DNA from 4 places in the Hylemonella sp. W303a genome. Region 4 is predicted to be linked to each of the others. Evidence: predicted binding sites of a transcription regulator. Region 4 holds the regulator's gene; each other region holds the start of a gene.
What was found. Region 4 encodes sigma-54, which starts transcription at its own class of promoters, with help from an activator protein. Its sites were predicted from a motif close to TGGCANGNAANCTGCTTT; they were not measured.

Region 1 (3,551 bases), on a different contig from region 4:
GCGTCGTCGCTGGCCTGGTACTCAAAGTTGGCCAGCTCATCCACCGCTGCTTGCCAGTCGCGCTGGGCGGGCAGCGCGTCGCGCGTCAGGATCTGCGTGGCTTCTACATTGTCGTTGGCGAGGCCAAGTTCCACGACCTTGTCCGTGATGGCCTCGGCCCGAGCCCTGAGCGTGCGGGTTTTGGCGAGCGCCTCTTTTTCACGGGGGCTCGTGCTGGCCAGACTTTCCAGCATCTTGGCAAGGTCAGCTTCCAGTTTGGAGTAATCCTTGCGCGTGTCGAGCAGACTCTTGTGCGCGGCGCGCATGCCCGCTTCTTCCGTCTGGAGCACCACGTCACGCGCCAGCGCACCGATGTGCGTGATGGTCTCGCTCATGTTCTCGGTCAGCTTCACTTTCTCGTTGTTCTCATCGGTGATGGCTTGCAGTTCCGTGTAGACCTGCGCCATGCGGCTGATGCCCAGCAGCGAGACCACCGCGAGCAGAACCAGGATCACGCCGAATCCCAGGCCCAGCCTGGCGCCAATGCGCATGTTCTTCAGAGCGTTCACGATGTTTCCTCAGAGTGGTTTTGAGAGAGATCCTGATCCATGAAAGGCCACAGCGCACGCTGACGTTGAAAGCGCGCGACAACCCAACGCCAGCCGTGACCCGTGGAACGCCATGCGCCCAGGCGACCACTTGCGCGGTTTCCTGGCCATGGCCACGGTCCGAGATGCCGACCACGACGCTTCCAATTGGGCTGGGCAGCGAAGTAAAACGCAGCCGGATTCAAAGCGTCAAAGCGCAAGGCGCTAATTTAGCCATTCAAGGGTGCGGCGGCGCCTCCTTTGCCGATTCCGTGGGCACGCGTCAAGCCATAGCGTGAAAAATTCACTGCAAATGCGCGAGCAAATGGCCGGTTGTCCAGCCGTTTGCTCTGCGTCGCCACTTGTGCCGGCCATGGCTTGGCATGCATGTTGCATGTTTTCATGTATACAAGATGAATTGCGGCTCCATGGTGCACCCTCCTACTCCTGACTCAGATTCCAACCCCGCTCCAACTCCGTTGGAGGCTGCGCGCGCCTGGATAAGCCGCTGCGAAACACCCTTGCCAGGCGCGGCGGCGGGCCCCTTGCGGGGGATACGCTTCGCTGTGAAAGACAACATCGACGCGGCGGGTCTGCCCACCACAGCCGCCTGTGCTGCTTTCGCGCGCACGCCGTCGGCTCACGCTACCGTGGTGCGTAAGCTGCTCGATGCCGGTGCATCCTTGGCGGGCAAGACCAACCTGGACCAGTTTGCGTGCGGGCTGAACGGCACACGTTCGCCCTGGGGCGCGGTGCCCAATGCCTTCGACCCGGCTTATGTCTCTGGTGGTTCCAGTTCCGGCTCGGCCTATGTGGTGGCGACGGGCCAGGTGGACTTTGCCCTGGGCACTGACACGGCGGGTTCGGGCCGGGTACCGGCTGGCCTGAACAACATCGTCGGGCTCAAACCGTCCAAAGGACTGATCAGCGCTCGGGGCGTGGTGCCGGCCGCGCAGAGTGTGGACTGCGTTTCCATCTTCGCGCGCAGCGTGGGGCTGGCTGCGCAGGTGTTGGACGCGGCGCGCGGCCACGACGCCGAAGACCCGTATTCCCGCGCGCTGACGTTGGCGGATCGGCCTTTCCCCAACACCTTCCGCTTTGGCGTGCCCGACGTGCTGACCTTCTTCGGCGACACGCTGGCCGAGGCTGAGTTCGACCGCGCGCGCGCGCGTCTGCGCGAGCTGGGTGGGGTGGAAGTGCGCTTCGCTTACCAACCCTTCGCCGAGGCGGCGGCGCTGCTGTACGAAAGCGCTCTGGTGGCCGAGCGCTATGCCGCCATCCGCGACTTCTTCGACACGCATGAGGCGGACGTGATGGAGCCCGTGCGGGGCATCATCGCCCAGGGGCGCTCTTATGACGCTGCGGACCTTTGCATCGCTCAAACCCGTTTGCGCGCTTTGGGTCAGCAGGCCGCGGCGCAGTGGCGAGAAGCGGGTGGACAGGGCATGGACGTGATGCTCGTGCCCACGGCGCCCACGCACTACACCATCGCGCAGATGCAGGCCGACCCGGTGGTGCTCAACCGCAACCTGGGCGCCTACACCAACTTCGTCAACCTGCTGGATTACGCGGCCCTGTCCGTGCCCAGCAGCATTCGCCCCGATGGCCTTCCGTTCGGCATCACGCTGATCGGCCCCTGCGGCAGCGACTGGCAGCTCGCTGAGCTGGGCCAACGCTACCACCACGCCACGGGCCTGACGCAAGGGGCGACGGGCGAGCCCCTGCCCGCGCCGACGCCCATCCCGGGCATCCAAACCCAAACCGCCGCGTCGATGGTGCGCGTGGCCGTTGTGGGCGCGCACCTGTCCGGCATGCCCCTCAACGTCCAACTCACCGAACGTGGCGCTCGACTGCTCTCGCAGACCACGACGGCGCCTTGCTACCGGCTTTATGCCTTGCCTGGCACCGTGCCGCCCAAGCCCGGCCTGCAACGCGTGGCCGATGGGCAGGGCGCACGCATCGCGGTCGAGGTTTGGGAGATGCCGATCGAGCACTACGGCTCCTTCGTCGCCCTCGTGCCTGCGCCCTTGGGCATTGGCACGCTGACGCTGGACGGCGGCGCCAGCGTTCAGGGCTTTCTTTGCGAGGGGCTGGCCCTGGAAGGCGCCCTGGACATCACGGCCCACGGCGGCTGGCGGGCCTACCTCGCGGCGCAAGCCGTGCCGACCGCGTCGCGCGATACGCAGGCCTGAAATATGCGTGCCTCTCTTCAACCCACTGTGCAGGAGTTTTCCATGAAAGACAGCCAACTCTCCGTCCCGTCCTCCGCCGCGAGCACGCGCCGCAAGCTCGTGCAGGCGGTCGGCGCCGCTACCGCGCTGGGCGTGCTGGGCGCACCGGCTCTGGTGCGCGCGCAAAGTGGTCCCAAGATCCGCATCGGCTACTGGCCCATCGCAGCGGGCCTGCCTTTCTACACGGCGATCGAACGCGGCTTCTTCAAGGAAGCGGGCCTGGACGTGGAGGCCTTGCGCTTCGCGGGCGCCCAGCAGGTGATGGAGGCCGTGCTGTCTGACCGCGCCGACGGCACGGCCAACGGCACCGGTTCGGCCAACATCGCCATCGGTGAGCTGGCCCAGCCCGGTACCTTCAAGATCTTCTGTTCCAACCCCAGCAACGCCAAGAACGTGCTGGACCAAGTGCTGGTGCCCAAGGACAGCCCTGCCAAGACCATTGCCGACCTCAAGGGCAAGCGCGTGGCTTCTGGCCCCGGCATCCAGAACGTGACCCTGGCCAAGACCGTGTTTGAGAAGGGCGGCGCCACCGGCGTGACTGTGGTCGAGTTGCCCATTGGCCAGCATGTGGCCGCGCTCGCCGCGGGCCAAGTCGATGGTTGCTACACCCTGGAGCCCACGGGCACGATAGGTCGCATGAATGGCACCACGCGCATGCTTGAAGCCGGCGTGATCGCCAAGTACGTGCTGGGCGACCCGATGGCGCCGTGGTTCGGTGGCTCGGCCTCGCTGTCCTCGGCCTTCATCAAGAAGT
Region 2 (3,551 bases), 340 kb from region 4:
CGCCAGCAACCACCTTGTCCAGCGAAGCCGCATCGGTGATCGCGTCCGGACCGGCCCAATACCAGACCATGTGCGCCGTCGGCAGGTAGCTGAAGGTGAACCAGATCACGCAGAACAGCAGCACGGCGGAGAACTTGATGCGCTCGGCGAAGGCGCCGACGATCAGCGCGCAGGTGATGGCCGCGAACGTGGCCTGGAAGGCAACGAACGTCAGTTCAGGGATGTAGACGCCCTTGCTGAAGGTGGCCGCGAGCGACTCGGTCGTCACGCCCTTGAGGAAGAGTTTGTCAAACGTTCCGTAGAAGGCACCATCGCCACCGAAGGCCAAGGTGTATCCGTAGATCACCCACAGCACATAAATCAGGCAGGTCACGACGAAGACTTGCATCAGCACGGACAGCATGTTCTTGCTGCGCACCAGGCCGCCGTAGAACAGGGCCAGGCCGGGGATCGTCATGAAGATCACGAGCGCGGTGGCCACCGTCATCCAGGCGGTGTCGCCCTTGTTGGCGGACGGTGCCGGTGCAGCGGCGGCGGGTGCTGCAGCAGCAGGCGCGGCGGCAGCGGCGGCAGGCGCAGCCTCGGCGGCCGGGGCGGCAGTCTGCGCCCAGCTCACGGAGCCAGCCAGCAGGCCCAGCCCCACGACGAGTGAGAGGAGTAGTTTTTTCATGGGAGTTTCTCTTGGTCTCTTAAGTGGATGGATCTCAGAGCGCTTCCTTACCGGTTTCACCAGTACGGATACGGACAACCTGCTCCAGGTCATACACGAAGATCTTGCCGTCGCCGATCTTGCCGGTGCGGGCAGACCCTTCGATGGCTTCGATCACGCGCTCGACCAGCTCGTCGGCGACGGCGGCCTCGATCTTGACCTTGGGAAGAAAGTCCACGACGTACTCCGCGCCGCGGTACAGCTCGGTATGGCCCTTCTGACGGCCGAAGCCCTTGACCTCGGTCACGGTGATGCCTTGCACCCCGATCGCCGAGAGGCCCTCACGCACCTCGTCGAGCTTGAAGGGTTTGATGATGGCGGTAACGAGTTTCATGCGTTCTCCTGGTTTGAAATCAAGCCCGGCTGCGCGCGGCAAACGCCAGACGGTAGTGTGGATTTGCAAGGAACGTGCCACCTTGCCGCGGTGTCGTTTCCCTGGTCAGCTCTCGTCCGGGACTGTGGTTTTTCCCCACATGCATGACCGGGTCCCGGTTTCGATCACCGGGCTTGATCATTTCCCTTCCATTCGTCCTGTCAATCCGACTCCTCACCTTCGCACGCTCCATGCCCGGTGTTACCCAACAAATTGCACCAATAGTGTGCGAATATTCACAGCACATCCCAGCCCCGGGCTATTTCGCCGGGGATTACGCACCGGCTTTTGCCCTACCGCCCCAGGCCTGCACCGTTTTAAGGAGTTTGGGATGAGCCTCTCTTTGGTGCGCAGTCGGGCGCTGCGGGGGCTGGAGGCGGCGGCGGTGAGCGTGGAAGTGCATCTGGCGCCCGGTTTGCCGAGCTTCACGCTGGTCGGATTGGCAGAAACCGAGGTCAAGGAAGCGCGCGAACGGGTGCGTGCCGCCCTGCTGCACAGCGGCCTGGTGTTCCCCCATGACCGCCGCATCACGGTCAACCTCGCCCCCGCCGATCTGCCCAAGGATTCCGGGCGCTTCGACCTGCCCATCGCCCTGGGCCTGCTGGCCGCCAGCGGGCAAATCGACGGCGTGGCCTTGGCCGCTTACGAGTTTGCTGGAGAGCTCTCGCTGTCGGGCGAGCTGCGCCCGGTGCGCGGCGCGCTGGCCATGGCCCTGGCCTTGCGCGGGCAAACCACCCGTCTGGTGCTGCCACCGGGCAGCGCGGAGGAAGCCGCGCTCGCACCCGACACCGAAATCTACCGCGCTGTGCATGTGCTGGACGTGGTGCGGCAGTTCCTGCCCGCGGACGGCGTGCCCCCGCAGCAAGCCGACGATGCGGGCTGGAGTCGCCAGGCACGCCCCGCGCTGCCGCAGGCCCTGGTGGCCGGGCCCGATCTGGCCGAGGTCAAGGGCCAGGCGGGGCCCAAGCGCGCGCTGGAAATCGCCGCGGCCGGTGGCCACAGCCTGCTGCTGAGTGGCCCGCCCGGCACGGGCAAGTCCATGCTGGCCGAACGTCTGGCGGGCCTCTTGCCACCGATGAACACGGACGAAGCGCTGGAAAGCGCGGCCCTGCTCAGTCTGGCCGGACGCTTCACCTTGGAGCGCTGGGGCCAGCGGCCCACGCTGCGCCCGCACCACACGGCCAGCGCAGTGGCCCTGGTCGGGGGCGGCGTGCCCCCGAAACCCGGGGAAATCTCGCTCGCGCACCACGGCGTGTTGTTTCTCGATGAGCTACCCGAGACCTCGCGCAGCGCATTGGAAGCACTGCGCGAACCTTTGGAGACCGGGCGCATCCGCATTGCCCGCGCCGCGCGGCAGGCGGAGTTTCCCGCGCGCTTCCAGCTTGTCGCGGCCATGAACCCGTGCCCTTGCGGCCACCTGGGCAGCGGCACGCGGTCTTGCCGGTGCACGCCCGACCAGATCACGCGTTACCAAGCGCGCTTGTCCGGGCCGCTGCTGGACCGCATCGATTTGCATGTGGGCGTGACCGCCCTGCCTCCCGGCGAACTGCTGGGCGGGGGTGCCACCGAATCTTCCGCCACCGTGCGTGCGCGCTGCGTCGCCGCGCGCGCACTGGCCCAGGCTCGCCAAGGCCGGATCAACCAAGATCTGGGGCCGCAGGAGTTGGAGCGCCATGCACAGGCTGACGACAACGCTCTGGGCTTCCTGCGCCAAGCAGCTGAACGGCTGGGTTGGAGCGGGCGCGGCCTGCACCGCAGCCTGCGGGTGGCGCGCACCATCGCGGACCTGGCCGGTGCCGAACGCATCGGCACCGACCACGTGGCCGAGGCCCTGCAATACCGCCCTGCCCTGGCCCAACCCTGAGTCGCGCACGGGGCGCACGGGGCGCACCGCGGATCAGACCATTTCCAACCTGCGCAGCGGGGCGCTCAAACCGCTTCGGCGGGCAGATGTCGGCGGCGCAGCAAGACCGCGAAGCCCCAACCCAAGGCACACAGAATGACGCCGGCCCCGGCGATGGTCAGGGCCGAGCCCAGGCGTGCCGCGAGCGCAGCGGCGAGCAGCACGCCGATGGACTGGCCGATGAACAGAAACGCCGCGAACAGGGACACCGCCGTGCCGCGCGCGGCGGGCGCCATCTGCGTCGCGTTGGTCTGCATGGTGTTGTGCAGCATGAAAAAACCGAAGCCCGCCGCCAGGCAGGCCGGGGCCGCGGGCCACGCCACAGGCGAGTAGGCGACGACGACGGCACCCAGCCCCAGCAGAGACACGCCCAAGCGGACCAGACCGGCCTCGCCCAGGCGCGGAATCAGCCAGCGCGCCGTGACCATGTAGAGCACGCCACCCAGCCCAAACAACGCCACCACCACGCCGGCCGCGCTCAGGCTCAGGCCCAGGGCCTCGTGCAGGTGGGTGGCCCAGATGGCCAGCGCGCCAAACCCCGTGGCGCCCTCAATCAAGGCCACGAT
Region 3 (3,551 bases), on a different contig from region 4:
TTGACCCATTCGAGCAGGCGGGCCGGGTCGCGTTCCAGGTCGCCCAGGCGCAGCATGCGCTTGAACTCCAGCCAGGTCTGGTTCTGCGTCTCCCAGACCTCGGTGGTCAAGCTGCCGCGCACGGCCCGCGCGTTTTCACGCGCGGCGCGCAAGCAGGAAACGATGGATGACGGATTGTTTTCGTCGCTGACCATGAAGGCCATCACGTCCCGAGGCGTCACCTCGCCATGGCGCGCGGTGTAGGCAGGCAAGAGTTCGCTGATGGACAACAGGCTCTGCCAGCCCAGCAAGGCGACAGCCGCGGACTGCGGCAGCATGGCGGTTTCGTGGTTGACGCTGAGCATGCGGGCGGTGTTCTCGGCCCGTTCCGTGTAGCGGTTCATCCAAAACAGATGGTCGGCGGTACGCGATAGCATTCAAACTTCTCCTCAAGCCGACGTCAGACTTCCAGCACCCAGGAATCCTTGGTGCCCCCGCCCTGCGAAGAATTGACCACCAGGGACCCTTCCTTGAGCGCGACGCGGGTCAAGCCACCCGCCACCATCTGCACGGTCTTGCCCGTCAGCACGAAGGGCCGCAAGTCAATGTGCCGTGGGGCGATACCGCTCTCGACGAATGTCGGGCAAGTCGACAAAGACAGCGTGGGCTGCGCGATGTAGTTGCCCGGTTTCTCCTTGAGCACGCGCGCGAAGTCCTCGATCTGCTGCCGAGTCGAGGCTGGCCCGACCAACATGCCGTAGCCGCCCGCGCCATGCACCTCCTTGACCACCAAATCCTTGAGGTTGGCCAACACGTATTTCAAATCCTCGGGCTTGCGGCACATGTAGGTGGGCACGTTGTTGAGGATGGGTTTCTCGCCGAGGTAAAACTCGATCATCGCGGGCACATACGGGTAGATGGACTTGTCGTCCGCCACACCCGTGCCCACGGCATTGCACAGGGTCACGTGGCCCGCACAGTAAGCCTCCATCAACCCGGCGCACCCCAAGGTCGAATCCGCGCGGAACACATGCGGGTCCAGGAAGTCGTCGTCAAGCCGACGGTAGATCACGTCCACGCGCTTGGGGCCACGCGTGGTTCGCATGTAGACAAAACCATCGCGCACGAACAGATCCTGCCCCTGCACCAGTTCTACGCCCATTTGCTGCGCCAAAAAGGCATGCTCAAAGTAGGCGCTGTTGTACATGCCGGGCGTGAGCACGACCACGGTGGGCTCGCCCGTGGTGTCGGGGGCGGACGCGCGCAGGGTTTCCAGCAGCAGGTCTGGGTAGTGTTCGACTGGCGCGACGCGGTGCGCGTTGAACAGCTCGGGGAAGAGCCGCATCATCATCTTGCGGTCTTCGATCATGTAGCTGACGCCACTGGGTACGCGCAGATTGTCTTCCAGCACGTAGTACTGGCCCACGCCATCGGCATCAGGCGCACGCACGATGTCGACGCCGCTGATGTGAGAGTAGATGTCGTTGGGCACATGCACCCCCATCATCTGGGGACGGTACTGCGCGTTGTGCAGGATCTGCTCAGCCGGAATCACGCCGGCGCGCAGGATTTCCTGGTCATGGTAGACGTCATGGATGAAGCGATTGAGGGCCGTCACACGCTGCGCCAGGCCACGCTCCATGCCGCTCCACTCGGCAGCGGGAATGATGCGAGGAATCAAGTCAAAGGGGATCAGCCGTTCTGTCCCCGATCCGTCCTCGTCCTTGTCGCCGTAGACCGCGAAAGTGATGCCGACGCGCCGAAAGATCATTTCGGCTTCTTCGCGCCGGGCTTTCATCGCATCAGGGCTCTGGGCTGAGAGCCACTGCGCATACGCCTGATAGTGCGCACGAATATCGCTGGCAGCGCCTTGAGTCATGAACTGCGCGCCCGAGGCGCCACCCTGCTTCATCAAGCCAGCAGCCAACGTGCCGGACTCCAGGTACATCTCGTCAAACTTCAACATGCGGCCTAGCCTTGTTCTGGTCTTTCCGATCTTCCGGTCATGCCCACGCCACAGCTTGCAGTCATGGGTTTCAGACGTTGCCGCAGCCACGCCGCGCCAACGGTCCGCACTCCGCTGCCTGCAACGGCTTTTGCATGAGCTGAGCACAAGGGTACCAGCAAATTCCGGGCCTACCCCCCGAATAGGGGCCTCGGATGAGGCGCGTTCGCATGCCTGGGCCTTTGGCTCAGCTCTTGCTATAAGCTCATCAAACCGCACCGGGATTGAATACTTCACTCTCCGTCATCTGCCGCCACGCACGGCTCAGCAACGAGCCTCCACCCTCCCCGCACTCATCGCGCCATGTCCATCCACGCCGCACTCCAGCACGTCACCCACTACAAGTACGACCGTCCGGTACAACTGGGTCCGCAGACTGTGCGGCTAAGGCCCGCACCCCATTGCCGCAGCAAGATCATCTCGTATTCGCTGCGGGTTGAACCAGCCCAACACTTCATCAACTGGCAGCAGGACCCCTTCGCGAACTACCAGGCTCGGCTGGTTTTTCCGGAGAAGACACGAGAGTTTCAAGTCGCGATCGATCTGGTGGTCGAGATGGCGGTCTACAACCCCTTCGACTTCTTCTTGGAGCCCGAGGCAGAACATTTTCCTTTCAGCTACAACCCAGCCTTGCGTGAGGAGCTGGCGCCCTACTTGGTGGCGGCGCCACTCACGCCGCTGCTGAAGCAGTATCTGGATGGCATTGATTTGCGAAAACGTCGCACGGTGGATTTCCTGGTCGCGCTCAACCAGAAACTGCAAACCGACATCCAGTACCTCATCCGGCTGGAGCCTGGCGTGCAGACACCCGAAGAGACCTTGCGCAAGGCCAGCGGCTCCTGCCGCGATTCCGGCTGGCTGCTGGTCAACCTGCTCAGGCATTGCGGCTTGGCGGCACGTTTTGTCTCGGGTTACCTGATCCAACTGACGCCCGACGTGAAAGCCATCGACGGTCCCAGCGGCACCACGGTGGACTTCACAGACCTGCATGCCTGGTGCGAGGTGTATCTGCCGGGCGCGGGCTGGATCGGTCTGGACCCCACCAGTGGTCTGATGGCGGGCGAGGGTCACATTCCCCTGGCCTGCACCCCGCAACCGTCGGGCGCCGCGCCCATCGAAGGCATGTTTTCGGTGGCGGCCCCCGCCAGCGAGGGGGACGAGGCAGACGTCGAGTTTTCGCACCACATGCAGGTCACGCGCATCCATGAGTCTCCTCGCGTCACCAAGCCCTACACCGACGCACAGTGGGCCGCCATCATGGCCCTGGGAGAACAGGTGGAGAGCCAGCTACAGGCCGGCGATGTGCGCCTGACGATGGGCGGCGAACCCACTTTCGTCGCCACCAGTGATCGGGATGCACCCGAATGGAACACCGATGCACTCGGTCCAACCAAACGTGGCTACGCCACCGAGTTGGTGCACAAATTGCGCACCGAATACGGGCAAGGCGGTTTTCTTCATTTCGGACAAGGCAAGTGGTACCCGGGTGAGCAGTTGCCGCGCTGGGCGCTCTCCATTTGCTGGCGGGCAGATGGCGAGCCCATCTGGCACGACCCAGGCTTGTTCG
Region 4 (3,551 bases):
ACACGCATGAGCGAACAGCACACGACCCCGGCGCCCGCCAGCGCCCCCGCCTCCACGAACCCAGCCACCCCCGCCGAGTTCGACCCCGCGCAAGCCAGCCGCCTGGAGGCGCTCAACCTCAAGAAGTTCTATGGCAGCCGCGAAGCCGTGAAGGACGTGTCACTCGCCGTGCGACGCGGGGAGGTGGTGGGTTTGCTCGGCCCGAATGGCGCGGGCAAGACCACCAGCTTCTACATGATCGTGGGCTTGGTGCGCGCCAGCGCGGGCGCCATTGAAATCGATGGCCAGCGCGTGGAACACATGCCCATCCACCAGCGCGCGCGCATGGGCCTGTCTTATCTGCCCCAGGAAGCCTCGATCTTTCGCAAGCTCAATGTCGAGGACAACGTGCGCGCCGTGCTGGAACTGCAGCACGACGAGCAGGGCAAGCGATTGAAGCGCGCCGAGATCGAACACCGCCTCACCAGCCTGCTGCAGGACCTGCGCGTGGAAAAGCTGCGCCTGTCGCCCTCGCTGGCGCTTTCGGGTGGTGAACGGCGCCGCGTGGAAATCGCGCGCGCTTTGGCCACGCAGCCGCGCTTCATCCTGCTGGACGAGCCCTTCGCGGGCATCGACCCCATCGCGGTGATCGAGATCCAGCGCATCATCAGCTTCCTGAAGTCGCGCGGACTGGGCGTGCTGATCACCGACCACAACGTGCGCGAGACACTGGGCATCTGCGACCACGCCTACATCATCAGCGAGGGCCGCGTGCTGGCCGAAGGCACGCCCGCCGACATCGTCAACAACGCCGACGTACGCCGCGTGTACCTTGGCGAGAACTTCAAGATGTGAGTATGTGGGCCCCCATGCTTGTCACTCCCTGCACTGCGCTGCCCCCTGGGGGGCCTTCGCGCCTTGGGGCGGCCCGGCGGCGCGCGCGGGCGCACGCTTGAGAACGGTTTAGCGCATGAAGCAAAGCCTCTCGCTGCGCATCTCCCAGCATCTGGCGCTCACGCCCCAGCTACAGCAGTCCATCCGCCTGCTGCAGCTGTCCACGCTGGAGCTGAACCAGGAGGTGGAGCAACTGCTGGACGAAAACCCGTTCCTGGAACGCGCCGACGAGAGCGCCGAGCGTGAGGCATTTGGTCTGGAGCAAGCTGACACACCGCCGGTGAACGACGACGATCACGGCGACACGGTCAGCAACGGCCCCCTGGAAGGCCCCTCCGAGCACATCCATGAGACGAGCGTCGAAGCCGCCAGCGACGAGGCGACGACCGTGGATCTGGCCAGCGACGGCGACTGGGAAGGGGACGGCAGCGTCGATCTGGCCCCGGACGACAGCGAGTGGGGCGGCGACGCTCCCCCGCGCAACGGCAAGCAGGACGACGACGACGCAGCCGACGCCACCGAACTGGCACGCGCGCACGAAACCCTGCAAGACCACCTGCGTCAGCAAGCCTTGGCCTTGCGGTTGACGCCTGCCGACCGCGCCGCGCTGCTCTTCCTGATCGAGTCGCTCAACGACGACGGCTACTTGGAGGACTCGCTGGAGACGTTGGCGGCCAGTCTGGCGGGCGACGACGCCGAGCAACTGGAAGGTCTGCTGGAACACTTTCAGATCGCGCTGCGCCTGCTGCACCAAATGGAACCTTCGGGTGTCGGCGCGCGCTCGTTGAGCGAATGCCTGCGCCTGCAGTTGCAGCAGCAGATGCAGCACCTCGCGCCGCCCCCCCTTTCGACCTCGAGCGCACAACAGGCGAAACAAGACGCCAGCGGCACGCTACGGCAAACGCTGACTCAGGCGCTGCGCTTGATTGAACAAGCTCCCGAATTGCTGGCGCGGCGCGATCTGCGTCGACTGACCCAGCTGACCGGGGGCTCGGGTGCGGCGGGCGAGGCGCTGACGCGCGAGGCTCTGGCCTTGATTGCGCGGCTGGAGCCCAAGCCGGGTCGCCGTTTCGTGGACGTCGAGCGCCACATCATCACGCCCGATGTGCTGGTGCAGCGCGTGGGGGGCACGGCCAGCAACGCGCGCTTTCGCGTCATGCTCAACCCCGACGTGATGCCCCGCCTGCGCGTGCACGACATCTACGCCAACGCGCTCAAGGGGCAGCGCGGGTCGGGCGGCGGCACGCGCGACGCCAGCAGCCATGCCGCGCTGCAGCAGCGCCTGCAGGAAGCGCGCTGGTTCATCAAGAACATCCAACAGCGCTTTGACACCATCCTGCGCGTGGCCAATGCCATCGTGGACCGGCAAAAGAATTTCTTCGTTCATGGTGAATTGGCGATGCGCCCGCTGGTGCTGCGCGAAATCGCCGACGAGCTGGGTCTGCACGAATCCACCATCAGCCGGGTGACCACGGCCAAGTACATGTCCACGCCTTTCGGCACCTACGAACTCAAGTACTTCTTCGGCTCGGGCCTCGGCACTGAATCGGGCAGCAGCGCCTCCAGCACCGCCGTGCGCGCGCTGATCAAGCAGTTCGTCGGCGCGGAGAACGCCAAGAAGCCGCTGTCCGACAGCCAGCTGTCGGAGATGCTCAAGGAACAAGGCATCGAATGCGCGCGCCGCACCGTGGCCAAGTACCGCGAGACGCTGAAGATCGCCCCGGCGAATTTACGCAAGACGCTCTGAGCGCCCTGCCTCCCCTCTCATGAATGATCTACAGCTTTTCCTGCCCTGCGCTGCTGGCGTGGAGGATTTCCTCGCAACCGAGGTCCAGGCCATCACGGGCGCGCCCAGCGAGGCCCTGCGCAAGGGCCGTGGCGGTGTCGGGGTGCGGGCCAGCTGGCATGACGCGCTCAAGCTCAACCTGCACAGCCGCTTGAGCCAGCGGGTACTGGTCCAACTGGCTCACCGCCCCTACCGCGACGAACAAGACATCTACGAAGCGGCCAGCAGCGTCGCTTGGGAGCTGTGGTTCACCGCCCAGCAGAGTTTCAAGATCGAGCTGACCGCGCAGCACAGCCCGCTCAAGAGCCTGAACTTCGCCACGCTTCGCATCAAGGACGCCGTGGCCGACCGCTTCCGCGCCAAGGGCGGTGCGCGCCCGGACGTGGACACGCAATGGCCGGACGCGCGCATCCATGCCCACCTGACGCGCGAGCAAGTGACGCTCTACATCGACACCTCGGGGGAACCGCTGTTCAAGCGTGGCTGGCGCGAAGACAAGGGCGAAGCACCGCTGAAAGAAACGCTGGCTGCGGCAATGCTGGCGGCCTCCGGCTGGGGTGGCGTTTGGAACCCCGGCGCCGGGCCACTGCCGCTGTACGACCCCTGCTGCGGCAGCGGCACCATCGCCATCGAGGCCGCGCAGATCGCCTGTCGCATGGCCCCTGGGCGACAGCGCCGCTTTGGCTTCGAGCGGCTGCTGCCCTTCCAGGCCGCGGCCTGGCAGCGCATCAAGGCCGAGGCGGAAGCGGCCATCACGCCCTTGCGCGAGCCGCTGGTGTTCGGCAGCGACGTGGCCCACCGCATGGTGGACTTCGCCCAGCGCAACGCCGAGCGCGCGGGCGTGGCCAGCGCCATCGAGTTCCGGGGTGGTGACGCGCTGCAGCGCATGCCC

Region 1: a site for sigma-54 is predicted at 946-963, ahead of atzF (allophanate hydrolase). Genes of this name have one in related genera too.
Region 2: a site for sigma-54 is predicted at 1,106-1,123, ahead of glnK (P-II family nitrogen regulator). Genes of this name have one in related genera too.
Region 3: a site for sigma-54 is predicted at 2,168-2,185, ahead of ACLBKS_RS05550 (DUF2126 domain-containing protein). Genes of this name have one in related genera too.

The regions. Positions count from the first base shown of each region.
Region 1 covers NZ_JBKFDG010000005.1:237,484-241,034, forward strand. Annotated here, with positions in the region: gene ACLBKS_RS11610 (methyl-accepting chemotaxis protein) at 1-548, opposite strand, end outside; gene atzF (allophanate hydrolase) at 995-2,758, shown strand; gene ACLBKS_RS11620 (ABC transporter substrate-binding protein) at 2,801-3,551, shown strand, end outside.
Region 2 covers NZ_JBKFDG010000004.1:358,183-361,733, reverse strand. Annotated here, with positions in the region: gene ACLBKS_RS10100 (ammonium transporter) at 1-670, opposite strand, end outside; gene glnK (P-II family nitrogen regulator) at 705-1,043, opposite strand; gene ACLBKS_RS10090 (YifB family Mg chelatase-like AAA ATPase) at 1,414-2,946, shown strand; gene ACLBKS_RS10085 (MFS transporter) at 3,012-3,551, opposite strand, start outside.
Region 3 covers NZ_JBKFDG010000002.1:411,632-415,182, forward strand. Annotated here, with positions in the region: gene ACLBKS_RS05540 (alpha-E domain-containing protein) at 1-416, opposite strand, end outside; gene ACLBKS_RS05545 (circularly permuted type 2 ATP-grasp protein) at 440-1,945, opposite strand; gene ACLBKS_RS05550 (DUF2126 domain-containing protein) at 2,288-3,551, shown strand, end outside.
Region 4 covers NZ_JBKFDG010000004.1:14,124-17,674, forward strand. Annotated here, with positions in the region: gene lptB (LPS export ABC transporter ATP-binding protein) at 7-834, shown strand; gene rpoN (RNA polymerase factor sigma-54) at 950-2,620, shown strand; gene ACLBKS_RS08555 (class I SAM-dependent RNA methyltransferase) at 2,640-3,551, shown strand, end outside.